2 regions of the Synechococcus sp. H55.11 genome follow, and region 2 is predicted to be linked to the other one. Evidence: predicted binding sites of a transcription regulator. Region 2 holds the regulator's gene; the other holds the start of a gene.
The links. Region 2 encodes HrcA, which represses chaperone genes, less so after heat shock. Its sites were predicted from a motif close to TTAGCACTCNNNNNNNNNGAGTGCTAA; they were not measured.
Positions count from the first base shown of each region.

Region 1: a site for HrcA is predicted at 3,886-3,912, ahead of groES (co-chaperone GroES). Genes of this name have one in related genera too.

Region 1 is NZ_JANSJI010000171.1:14,466-20,168, forward strand. It holds gene NW853_RS07260 (hypothetical protein) at 1-654, shown strand, start outside; gene NW853_RS07265 (DUF3067 family protein) at 658-975, opposite strand; gene NW853_RS07270 (cytochrome b6-f complex iron-sulfur subunit) at 1,129-1,647, shown strand; gene NW853_RS07275 (apocytochrome f) at 1,898-2,881, shown strand; gene NW853_RS07280 (PhzF family phenazine biosynthesis protein) at 2,937-3,749, opposite strand; gene groES (co-chaperone GroES) at 3,998-4,309, shown strand; gene groL (chaperonin GroEL) at 4,408-5,703, shown strand, end outside.
Region 2 is NZ_JANSJI010000195.1:5,676-11,378, forward strand. It holds gene NW853_RS08280 (ABC transporter permease) at 1-58, shown strand, start outside; gene NW853_RS08285 (sigma-70 family RNA polymerase sigma factor) at 116-1,498, shown strand; gene NW853_RS08290 (VanW family protein) at 1,507-2,145, shown strand; gene tilS (tRNA lysidine(34) synthetase TilS) at 2,397-3,422, opposite strand; gene hrcA (heat-inducible transcriptional repressor HrcA) at 3,462-4,589, opposite strand; gene NW853_RS08305 (urease subunit gamma) at 4,933-5,235, shown strand; gene NW853_RS08310 (urease subunit beta) at 5,335-5,694, shown strand.

The DNA.
Region 1 (5,703 bases), on a different contig from region 2:
TACATGCTGCCGATTTTGCTCAAGTTCGACGGTCAGCCGGAGGTGAGCGACGACGGGGATATCGTCTACCGCTTCCCGGAGCTGCAGGTGGCCGCCTCAGAGCGCCAGCCCAAGGGGATCCCTGAAGTGTTGCAAGAGAAACCCTGGGTGTTTAGCCGGGCTACACCTGGTCAACTGACCCTGGCGGGGGGATTGGGGGTGCTCAATTTCTTTCTGGCCGCCATTCTCTACGGAGCGCGGGAAGAGGTGGCCGCCGCCGCCGGCAGCAACGCCTTTTTGGCGTTTATCTACCCGCTGATTGGATTCCTCTTCCTCTACGGCACGCTGTTTTTGGCCGTGCCTGCCGTTCGCTGGCTGGCCTTGCAAATTCGCAATCAAGGGGTGGAGCGGCGCAATCGCATCCGGCAGCTTTGGCGAGAGCAACTGAAGCGTCCCACAGAGGCGCTGCTGCGCAAACTCAACTTTGCCCGCCGCTTCCGCCGTCAGGAAGTTGTGTCCGAGTCCGACACCATTTACTCGACCGACCGAGATCTGATCGAGCAGCGGGACTACCGTCTGGACGAGCCGGCATTCCGCACGCTGCTGGAACTGGAATCAGAAGCTCAGGAGGATCGCCCCGAAACCAAACCAGTGCGCAAGCAGCGTCCCCTCTAGGACTTACAGCAACCACTCGGAGGCCCGCTCCCCCACCTTTTGCAAATCCAGAGGAATGGCCACCGCTTTGCCCATGCGAGGCCTCTGACGGGTGGCTTCGATTTCGCGGCGCACGGTTTCCCACACCCCCCAAGCCTGTAAATGGGCCATCACCTTCTCCAAGTGGGCCAGGTACTCGGCCTCGCTCAAGGGAAAAGAGGGCTGCTCCAGGTAGCGCCACATCACCAGCAACACCACCTTTTGCTGGATACGCCGCAACTGCACGTCGTAGGAGCAGCCCCACTTGTCTTGCAGCAAAGCTTGAAAGTCGGATCCCGTCATCGCACTGGCTTGAGACTGGCTTCAATGTTGCCGGGTAGGCTGAAGGCCTTGGGTTCACCGTTGCATTTCTTAACGATATTGGCCAAAGGGGTCGGTTAGGATGGTGTCGCTTGTCAACGAACGTTAAAACTTCTCAGGTCTGCATTTGCCATTATGACGGAAGCGGTTAGCAACTTTGAAGCCCCCCCCATGAGCCGGCGGGTTTTTCTGAATGCCCTGCTCAGTGGCTCGGTGGGAGTGGTGGTGGTGGGCGCCCTCTACCCAGTGGTGAAGTATTTTATTCCGCCCTCGTCCGGGGGAGGGGGTGAGGGCCTCATCGCTCAGGACGCCCTCGGCAAGCCCATCAGCGTCAGTGAACTGTTGGCCACCCATGCCGCCACGGATCGGGTGCTGGCCCAAGGCTTAAAGGGGGATCCCACCTATATCGTGATCGACAACGGGGCGGTGGCCAATTACGGCCTCAATGCTGTTTGCACCCACCTCGGCTGTGTGGTGCCCTGGAATGTGGGAGAAAACTTGTTTAAGTGCCCTTGCCACGGATCCCAGTACGCGGCCAACGGCAAGGTGATCCGGGGGCCGGCTCCCCGCTCGCTGGAGCTGGTGAGCGCCACAGTGGATGGCGACAACGTTCGCTTCAGCCCCTGGCAAGGCCCCGATTTCCGCGAGGCCTAGCTGAAGGAGCAAGGGATCCCGACAGCTCTACGGCGGCAATTGGGTTCAACTGTTAACTGAGGTTAACTGAATTCCCGGTCGTGCCAGCGGGATGGAGTCCTTTTAAAACGGTGAGTCAGGATCCCGATGGCGAGGTGAGCCGCTTGTGGTTAGGTCAGCTTCTGCCGAGCGAGGTGGGGCGAATGATCGAGATCGCTCTTCCCCAATTGTGTTCCAAAACTGTGATTGCAATCCATTCTGAGCTGGACTTATGAAGCGAATTTGCTTAGCCGTGTGTGCGCTGCTGCTGTTGCTGGGGATGGGATCCCGTCCGGCGGCAGCCTACCCTTATTACGCCCAGATGGCCTACGACAACCCCCGCGAGGCCACCGGAAAAATTGTCTGCGCCAACTGCCACCTGAACGCCATGCCCGCCCGTGCCGAAGTGCCGCAGGCGGTTACCCCTGGCCAGGTGTTCACCATCAAGGTCGGGATCCCTTATGACCTGAGCAAACAGCAGGTGCTGGGGGATGGCAGCAAAGGCGGGCTGAATGTGGGTGCTGTGGTGGTGTTGCCGGAGGGCTTCCGTTTGGCTACCGAAGAGGAGATGACCGAGGAACAGCGGCAGGAAACCGCCGAGACCTACATCACCCCCTACAGCGACGAGAAGCCCAACATCCTTCTGGTGGGCCCTTTGCCCGGCGAGCAACACCAGGAAATCGTCTTCCCGGTGGTAGCGCCTGACCCGAAAGAGGATTCCTCGGTGGCCTTCATGAAATATCGGGTCTATGTCGGCGCCAACCGCGGTCGTGGCCAGATCAACCCCGACGGCAGCCTCAGCAACAACAACGTCTTCCGCGCTCCCGCCACCGGTCGCCTGGCCAGCATTGCCACCGTCGAGTCGGATCTCAGCGACCTGCCAGCTGAGCTGGCCGCCCTAGTGCCGCCCGAATACGAGTTGCCGGGCACGCGGGTGCTCAGTTTCGAGACCGAAAACGGGATCCAAAACTTGGTAGTGCCGCCGGGGCCGGAGTTGGTGGTTAACGTGGGCGACAGCGTCCAAGAGGGGGATCCGGTCACCAACAACCCCAACGTGGGCGGCTTTGGCCAAGCAGAGCGGGATCTGGTGTTGCAAAGCCCGGATCGGGTGAAATGGCTGGTGGCCTTCCTGGCAGCGGTGGCCATCACCCAGCTCCTGCTGGTGCTCAAGAAAAAGCAAGTGGAACTCATTCAGGCGGCAGAACTTTTGGGCTAGCCCAACCGTTCCCATACTTTTTCCACCACCCCGGAACCAGCCGGGGTGCTTTTTTCTAGGGGATCCGCAGCTCTCCCACAATCACCAACACCGCTTGGCCGGCAATCTCCACACGAGGGCCGAGATCGCGGCACCACAGCTCGCCTCCCCGCGTCGAGAGCTGGCGGGCTTTGAGCTCAGCCCGGCCCAGGCGCCTCGACCAATAGGGCATCAAAAGACACTGGGCAGATCCCGTCACCGGATCCTCCACGATCCCCAACTGGGGGGCGAAAACGCGGCAGACGAAATCCGGCCCATCCTTCAGATCCTCCCCAGAGGCGGTGACGATCAAGCCGGAAACGGGGAGCGCCTGAACCTGGGCCCAATCCGGCTGCACCTGCTGCACCTGCTGGGCCGAAGCCAGCACCGCCATACCCATGCCTCCGCGGCACAGATCTACAGGTGGGATCCCCAAAGCCGCTGCCACCTGCTCTTGCGCTTCCGGCCAGGGCTGGGGAGCCTGGGCGGGAAAATCCATCGCCAGCCGCTCCCCCTGCCGCCGCACCGACAACCGGCCACTGCGGGTGGAAAAGGCCACCTCCTGAGCTTCCGGGTGCACCTCGGTCAAGAGCACATAGGCACCGGCCAAGGTGGCATGGCCACAGAGATCCACTTCCGTCGTCGGAGTAAACCAGCGCAGCCCATAGTGGGGAACAGCGCCCAGGGATCCCTGGGGCAGCAAAAAAGCCGTCTCCGACAAATTGTTCTCCGCCGCAATCGCTTGCATCAAAGCTGCCGGCAGCTCCTGGGGCAGCAAACACACCGCCGCCGGGTTGCCCCCAAAAGGCACCGCCGTAAAGGCATCTACTTGAAAAAACGGGATCCGCACCTGCTTGCTCCACCCCCCTCAGGCCATGATCCCACAACAGGCCCAGAAGTAGAGAGATCCGTACCCAACCGTACCTGCCCAAAAGCGGGATCCCGCCCACAGGGGCTATTGTCAGGCCAGAAAGTTGGCTGATAAACTAGCACTCGTAAGTCGAGAGTGCTAAAACCTCGATTTGCACAAGCTTAAGGTCTCGACTCATAAGTTAAACCCTTCAGCTTCGTGCTTTCGGATCACGGAGGAAAATTGTCATGGCTGCAGTAGCTCTGAACGTCTCTACCCTGAAGCCGCTGGGCGACCGCGTGCTGGTCAAAATTGCCCAGCAGGACGAGAAAACCGCAGGCGGCATCTTTTTGCCCGACACTGCCAAAGAAAAACCCCAAGTGGGGGAGGTGGCCGCTGTCGGCCCCGGCAAGCGCAATGACGAGGGCAAGTTGATCCCGATGGAACTGAAGGCCGGCGATAAAGTGCTCTACTCCAAGTACGCCGGCACAGAAGTGAAGCTGGGCAGCGATGAATATGTGCTGCTGGCCGAGCGGGACATTCTCGCCATTGTTCAGTAATTCATCAGTGCTTCGGTAGCAACTCAACTGCAATTCAGCAGTCGAGCCGTTGAGTCTTTGTTTCACCCTTACCGGCGTTTGTACGTCAGAGGTTAACTATGGCCAAATCGATCATTTTCAGCGAAGACGCTCGTCGCGCCCTTGAGCACGGCATGGATGTATTGGCAGAAGCAGTAGCCGTTACTCTTGGCCCCAAAGGGCGCAACGTTGTACTGGAGAAAAAATTTGGCGCGCCCCAAATCATCAACGATGGGGTAACCATCGCCAAAGAAATCGAGCTGGAAGACCACATTGAAAACACCGGCGTCTCCCTGATCCGTCAGGCGGCTTCCAAGACCAACGACACGGCTGGTGACGGCACCACCACCGCCACCGTCTTGGCCCATGCCATGGTTAAAGAAGGGCTGAAAAACGTAGCCGCCGGCGCCAACCCGATTGCCCTCAAGCGCGGCATTGACAAGGCGGTGAAGTTCCTGGTGGACAAAATTGCCGAACATGCCCGCCCAGTGGAAGACTCCAAAGCCATTGCCCAAGTAGCGTCCATTTCCGCCGGCAACGATGAGGAAGTGGGCCGCATGATTGCCGAGGCCATGGACAAAGTGGGCCGCGAAGGGGTGATCTCCCTGGAAGAAGGCAAGTCCATGACCACCGAGCTGGAAGTGACGGAGGGGATGCGCTTTGACAAAGGCTACATCTCTCCCTACTTCGTCACCGACACGGAGCGGATGGAGGCGGTTCTGGAAAACCCCTACATCCTGATTACCGATAAGAAAATCACCCTGGTGCAAGACCTGGTGCCGGTTCTGGAGCAAGTGGCCCGCGCCGGTCGTCCGCTGCTGATCATCGCCGAAGACATCGAGAAAGAAGCCCTGGCCACCCTGGTGGTAAACAAGCTGCGGGGCGTGCTGAGCGTGGTAGCGGTGAAAGCGCCTGGCTTTGGGGATCGCCGCAAGGCCATGCTGGAAGACATCGCCATCCTCACCGGCGGTGAGGTCATCAGCGAAGAACGCGGCCTGAAGCTGGAGAACGCCCGTCTCGACTCCTTCGGCTCGGCCCGTCGCGTCACGGTAACCAAAGACCACACCACCATCGTGGCGGAAGGCAACGAAGCGGCCGTCAAAGCCCGCTGCGAGCAAATCCGTCGCCAAATTGAAGAAACCGATTCCACCTACGACAAAGAAAAACTGCAGGAGCGCCTGGCCAAGCTCTCCGGCGGTGTGGCGGTGATCAAAGTGGGCGCGGCCACCGAAACCGAGATGAAGGATCGCAAGCTGCGCCTGGAGGACGCCATCAACGCCACCAAAGCGGCGGTGGAAGAAGGGATCGTCCCGGGCGGCGGCACTACCCTGGCGCACCTGATGCCGGTGGTCACCGAGTGGGCGCAGGCCAACCTG
Region 2 (5,703 bases):
GGCCTTGCTGGTGAACACGGCTCTGCTGGGGCTGGAGTGGGCGGCTCGCCGCGGCTGAGGGGATAGGCTTTCATCAGGTCTATCTTCGTTTCTGTGGGACGACGCTGGGTGTAGCATGGCTGAGCAACCAAGGACTCCGTCTCCCTGGCGCGAGCGGGTGAGGGATTGGCCATCCCGCAGCGATGTGGAGCTGATGGAAGCGCTCACAGCAGGGCATTCTGTTGCCCTGGCTGTACTCTACGATCGCTATGCCGGCTTGATCTGTGGGCTGGCCCTTAAGATCCTGGGCCATGCGGCCGAGGCGGAAGATCTGACTCAGGCGGTGTTTGTCGAACTGTGGCACAAGCCCGACTATGATCCGCGGCAGGGATCCGTGAGCAGTTTTTTGTGTGCGTTGACCCGTTCGCGAGCCATTGAGCGTCTGCGCTCCCAGGATAGCCATCAACGTTTTTTGAAACACTGGCAACCCCTGCTCGCCGCCGATGGCAGTGCTCCGATCCCTTTTGAGCAGCTCTCCCTCGAGGAGCGACGGCAAGCGGTGCAGGAGGCCCTCAGCCAACTGCCGGAAAGCCAACGGCAGGTTCTCGAGCTGCTCTACTACCAGGGGTTGAGCCAGGCGGACATTGCCCAACACTGGGGGATCCCGCTGGAGGCGGTTAAAGCCCGCACTCGCCAGGCCCTCTGCAAGTTGCGGGAATCGCTCTCCTTGGAGTTAAGTTCTGGGTCTGAAGCCGCCTCGCCCCCTTCATCAGAAGCACAGGAAGAACTGGCCGGCTATCTGCTGGGGGACTTGTCTCCTGAACAGGCAAGCGCCCTGGAGGCACGCCTAACCCAAGACCCGCGGTTGCTGGCAGAGTTGCAGGCCCTGCAAGAAACTCTGCATCTGCTGCCCTATGGGTTGCCAGGGGTGATTCCGCCGGCCAGCTTGCGGGGCAAGGTGATGGCAGAGGCGGGCATTGAGGAGGCGCTGACCCCTCTTCAGCCGGCACTGTCCTCTCTGGGGTTCGGTCGCCTCACGGCTGAGTGGCGCTGGGTAGGGGGCTTGGCGGCAGGGGCCTTGGCTTTGCTGGTTTTCGACAACTGGCGACTGCGGCAGGCGCTGCAACTGGCCCGGCTAGAATCGGTGCGGACATTGTCCCATCTCTTGCAACAGCCGGGATCCCGTCTGGTGAACTTGCAGGGAGAGGTGGGGTCGGCCAACCTGCTGTTGCGCCCAGGAGAGTGGCAGGAGGTGGTCTTGGCGGCAAGGGATCTGCCCCAACCGGCCCCTGGAGAGCGTTACCACCTCTGGCTCAAGCTGGACGACGGCGAGATCCTCCACTGCGGCACCTTTCAGGTGGATGCCCAGGGATCCGCACTTGTGGCCTTGCGCCCGCCACACCCGCTGCCAGAGGGCGCCCGCCCCCAAGAGGTGCTGGTTACGGCCCAAGCCGCTGCCGTCCCTCGCCAACCCCAGGGTGAGGTTCTCTTGAAAGCCAAGGTGTCTTGGGAAAAGTGAAAGGGAAGATGCGGGGATTGGCTTTGTCGGTGGGGTTGGCCCTGCTGGCTCTGTGGTGGACGGATCCCACCCCAACCACCCTGAGCCGATACACCACTTCCTTGCAGGAGCGCACTCCCTCGCAGCTCCACAACATTCGCCAGGCTGCCCAAAGCCTGGATGGGGTTTACATTCAGCCAAGGGCAGTTTTTTCTTTCAACCAGGTGGTAGGGCCGCGCACCCTCGAGCGGGGCTATCTGCCTGCGCCGGTATTCATGGTGGCCGAAACCCTGGATTCGGTTGGGGGCGGGATCTGTCAAGTCTCCTCCAGCCTATACAACGCTGCTCTGCTGGCGGGGCTGGAAGTGGTGGAAAGGCACCCCCATTACCGCCCCGTGGAGTCGGTGCCCCCCGGCCTGGATGCCACCGTTTGGTACGGCTTGGCCGACCTCAAGCTGCGCAACCCCTTCCCTTGGCCGGTGCGCCTGCACCTTCAGATCCGCGGCCAAAATCTCATCGTGTCGGTGCTGGGACGGGGATCCCGCCACGCCCTCCAGATCTCCCCCATCCGCGTGGAGCAGCAGCGGCTGGATCCCCAGCATTTGCAGGTGAGCGTCTATCGCGGCAACAAGCTCCTCTCCCAGGATCGCTATGTCCTGGATCCCTAGAAAGACCGTCTTAGCCCACCCCTCAGGAGCCCATCCCAGGCCACCTCAACAGCAGCACCGGGATCCTTGTAAAGCTTTATACCCAAAATTCAGCGACAGGGTCGGCGACAACCCTCAAACCCTGATTCTTCCGTTGACCCGGTCGATCCCTTGCTGGGCAAGGGTTTCAGGCCCCTCGGCGACAAAAAGTGAGGGGAAATTGCAGCCCAAAACGAGACCCTGTCGATCTGGGCCCCTGGATTGGGTAAGGGCTATAGTCGGGGAGAGTTGCTTCCTTTCGGGGAAGTGGAATTAATGGAAACAAAACAAATGTGATCCTCTTTCACTTCTAGCCAGCTCCCACCTGGATAGTCGGGGCTGCGGCTGCCGCGGCCTGCTTTTAAGAGCTGGATCCCGGCTTCCACCTGATCAAAGGTGGGGTGGTGGGGCAGCACCAGGGACAAAAATCGGAACATCACCTGTCGCTGCAGGGCTAAGGGGGCGGCCCGCAAGGGATCCCGTCGCAGCCCTGGCAAAGTGGGCTCATACACCTGCGCCCAGAGCTGATCTGCCTGGGCTACCACCAGCTCGTGTTCTGCTTGTAGCAGCGTGGCAGCTCGGTTCAGAGCCACTTCCAGTTGGGGGTTAAAGTGTTGCTTCAGGTAGGGCATCACCTCTAGGCGGAGGCGGTTGCGGCCATGGGCCAGATCTTGGTTGCTGCGATCCGGCCAGACCGGCAACTGGTGCTGCCGGCAAAATTGCTCGGTTTCCCAACGAAAAAGGCCCAGCAGGGGGCGCACCAACCGGGCAGAGGTGGGATCCCGCTCGTCCAGGCGGCGCTGCCAATCTAGGCTGCTCAGCCCGGCGGCTCCTGTCCCCCGCAGCAAATTCCACAACAACGTCTCTGCGCGATCGCTGGCCGTATGCCCCATCACCACGGCGCTGCACTCCCAAATGCGGGCCCATTTGTCCAACTGTTGGTAGCGCCAAGCCCTGGCCCCTGCCTCATCTCGGCGGATGGGATCCGCAGTTGCAACGGCATGGATTAGCCCCTGCTGCTGCAGCCATCGCTGCAAAAAGCGGGCACACTCCGTTTCGTCCGCCGACCAACGGTGATCACAATGCAGGACAAACAGCTTCCAGTCCCAGCGAGGCTGCAGATCCCGCAGGATCTGGAGCAGGCAAAAGGAATCTTGACCGCCGGAAAAAGCCACCAGCAAGCGCTCGCCGGGGTGAAGAAGCTGCCGCTGCCGGATGGCGTGTTGTACCCGCAGGTGAAAAGAAGAGAGCCTGGTCACAGCTTGCTATTGCTCGGGTGCAGCCCAGACCCTGCCCCCCTAAGCAAGAGCCCGAGTCAGGTGAGAGGCCACCGCCTGCACAGCCGCAATGCTGCGCTCGTAGGCCATTCGGGTCGGCCCCAGCAAGGTGACAGTACCCAGAGGAGCCGAGCGGCGGTGGTAAGTGGCAGCGATAACCGTACAGTGGTGCAAAGACTCCAGCGGGTTCTCGCTGCCGATGTAGATGATCACCGGGATATTGCGGTCGGGCTGTCCTGAATCGTTCCCCCTTGAGCCCCCATCGGTCAAATGGAGCCCAATCATTCCCTGGAGTTGCTCCGCCCCTTCCTCGATCAACTGCATCACCGCCTGCACCTGCCGGGCTTGGGAAAACTCCGGTTGACGCATCAGCTCTGTCATGCCGGCACTGAACACCTGCCCGAGAGATGGCCGCAGATAGCGTTGTACCACCGAGCGCAGCAGTTGCTGCAGCCAATGGCTGTAGGCGCGAAACTCTTCATCCAGCTTCAGCCAGCTCAAATCCTGCAACTCGGCAAAAGTCTTGCCCCGCAGCTTCAGGGTGAGGAAGTTGCTGAGCAATCGCAATTCATCTTCCAGATCCTCTTGGCAGTCGCTGGGCCACTCGGGTGGGCTGACCAAGGCCGAATGGGTTTGATAAGAATCGGTAACCACCAACACCATCACCCGCCCTGGCGCCACCGACACCAACTGCACGTGGTGAATGGCCACCACCGGCCCCTGGGGTGGGGTGATCAGAGCAATGCAGCCGCTCAGATGGGCCAAAAGCTGGGCCACCCTCTGTAGAAGACTGTCCAGGTCGTCGCCCAGCTCGCGGCCAAGCTGATCCAGCAACTGCTGCAGAGCAGGATGGGGATCCGGCTGAGGAGCATCGCAGGGGATCCCATCCATGTTGGCAGAGGTCAACAGATCGTTTACATAGACCCGATAGCCAAAGTCGGAAGGAACCCGCCCGGCGGAGGTGTGGGGCTGAAACAGTAACCCAACCTGCTCAAGGGTGGCCAAGTCGTTACGAATGGTGGCCGTGCTCACCCCAAAGTTATAAGACTGAGCCAAGGTTTTGGAACCGACAGGTTCAGCCGTCGCAATGTAGCTGCGCACCGTCGCCCAGAGAATCTTGCGCTGTCTGGGAGTCAGTTCGAGTTTCATAGCTCATCAAAAGAACCTAGTCAATCCATATCAAAGGAAACTGCTAAACAAAGCCGGTAAATTGCTCCAAGATAAATCAACTCAGGGCCGAGATACAAATCTAAACAAACCTTGACGACTACTACACCTATTTATCTATTGTTACTCTTTCAGGAGAGGCTGCCCAGGAAGGAAGATGCAACATCGGGTACCGAGACCGTCAGTGCTGGAGAAGGGCGGGTGGTTCCTCATACAACTTGGGAGCCTCTTGTTGGCCCAGAGGTGGTACAAGTTAAATCAACTCTAGGCTAACGTGGCGCCCTGCCGTCTCTTCTGTATCGTTTTGTATCTTTGAGGTGACCTCATGTACCTGTCTCCCCAGGAGAAAGACAAGTTGTTGATCTACCTGGCGGCCCAGTTGGCTCGGGATCGGCGGCAGCGAGGCCTCAAACTCAACTACCCCGAGGCGGTGGCCTACCTGAGCGCAGCCGTTTTGGAGGGGGCACGGGAAGGGAAAACGGTTGCCCAGTTGATGAGCGAGGGGCTGACCTGGCTGAGCCGAGAGGACGTGATGCCTGGGATCCCGGAGATGATCCCGGAAATTCAAGTGGAGGCCACCTTCCCCGACGGAACCAAGCTGGTGACCCTGCACCACCCCATTCGCTAGCTGCTTTCTAAGGATCCCCCAACGACTCACAGACTTCAGGAGGTTGCCACCATGGCTCGCCAACCCAAAACCCCGCCTGCTGCGGACCCTGCACCGGTTCTGATCCCGGGGGAGCTGCTGCTGGCAGAGGATCCCATCCAAGCCAATGTCGGACGGGCCAGCGTGACCCTGGAGGTGACCAACCGAGGGGATCGGCCCATTCAGGTGGGATCCCATTTTCACTTTTTCGAGGTGAACCGGGCTCTGGTGTTCGATCGCGCCGCCAGCTTTGGCATGCGCCTCAACATTCCTTCCGGCCAAGCGGTGCGCTTTGAGCCGGGGCAAACCCATCGGGTGACGCTGGTGGCTTTGGGAGGCAAGGGGCTGGTGCACGGCTTCAATCGGCTCACAGAAGGTACGGTAAGCTCTGCTGCCCAAAAGCGGCTGGCTCTGGCGCGGTTGCAGGCGTGGCTGGGCTAGGCCTGGACA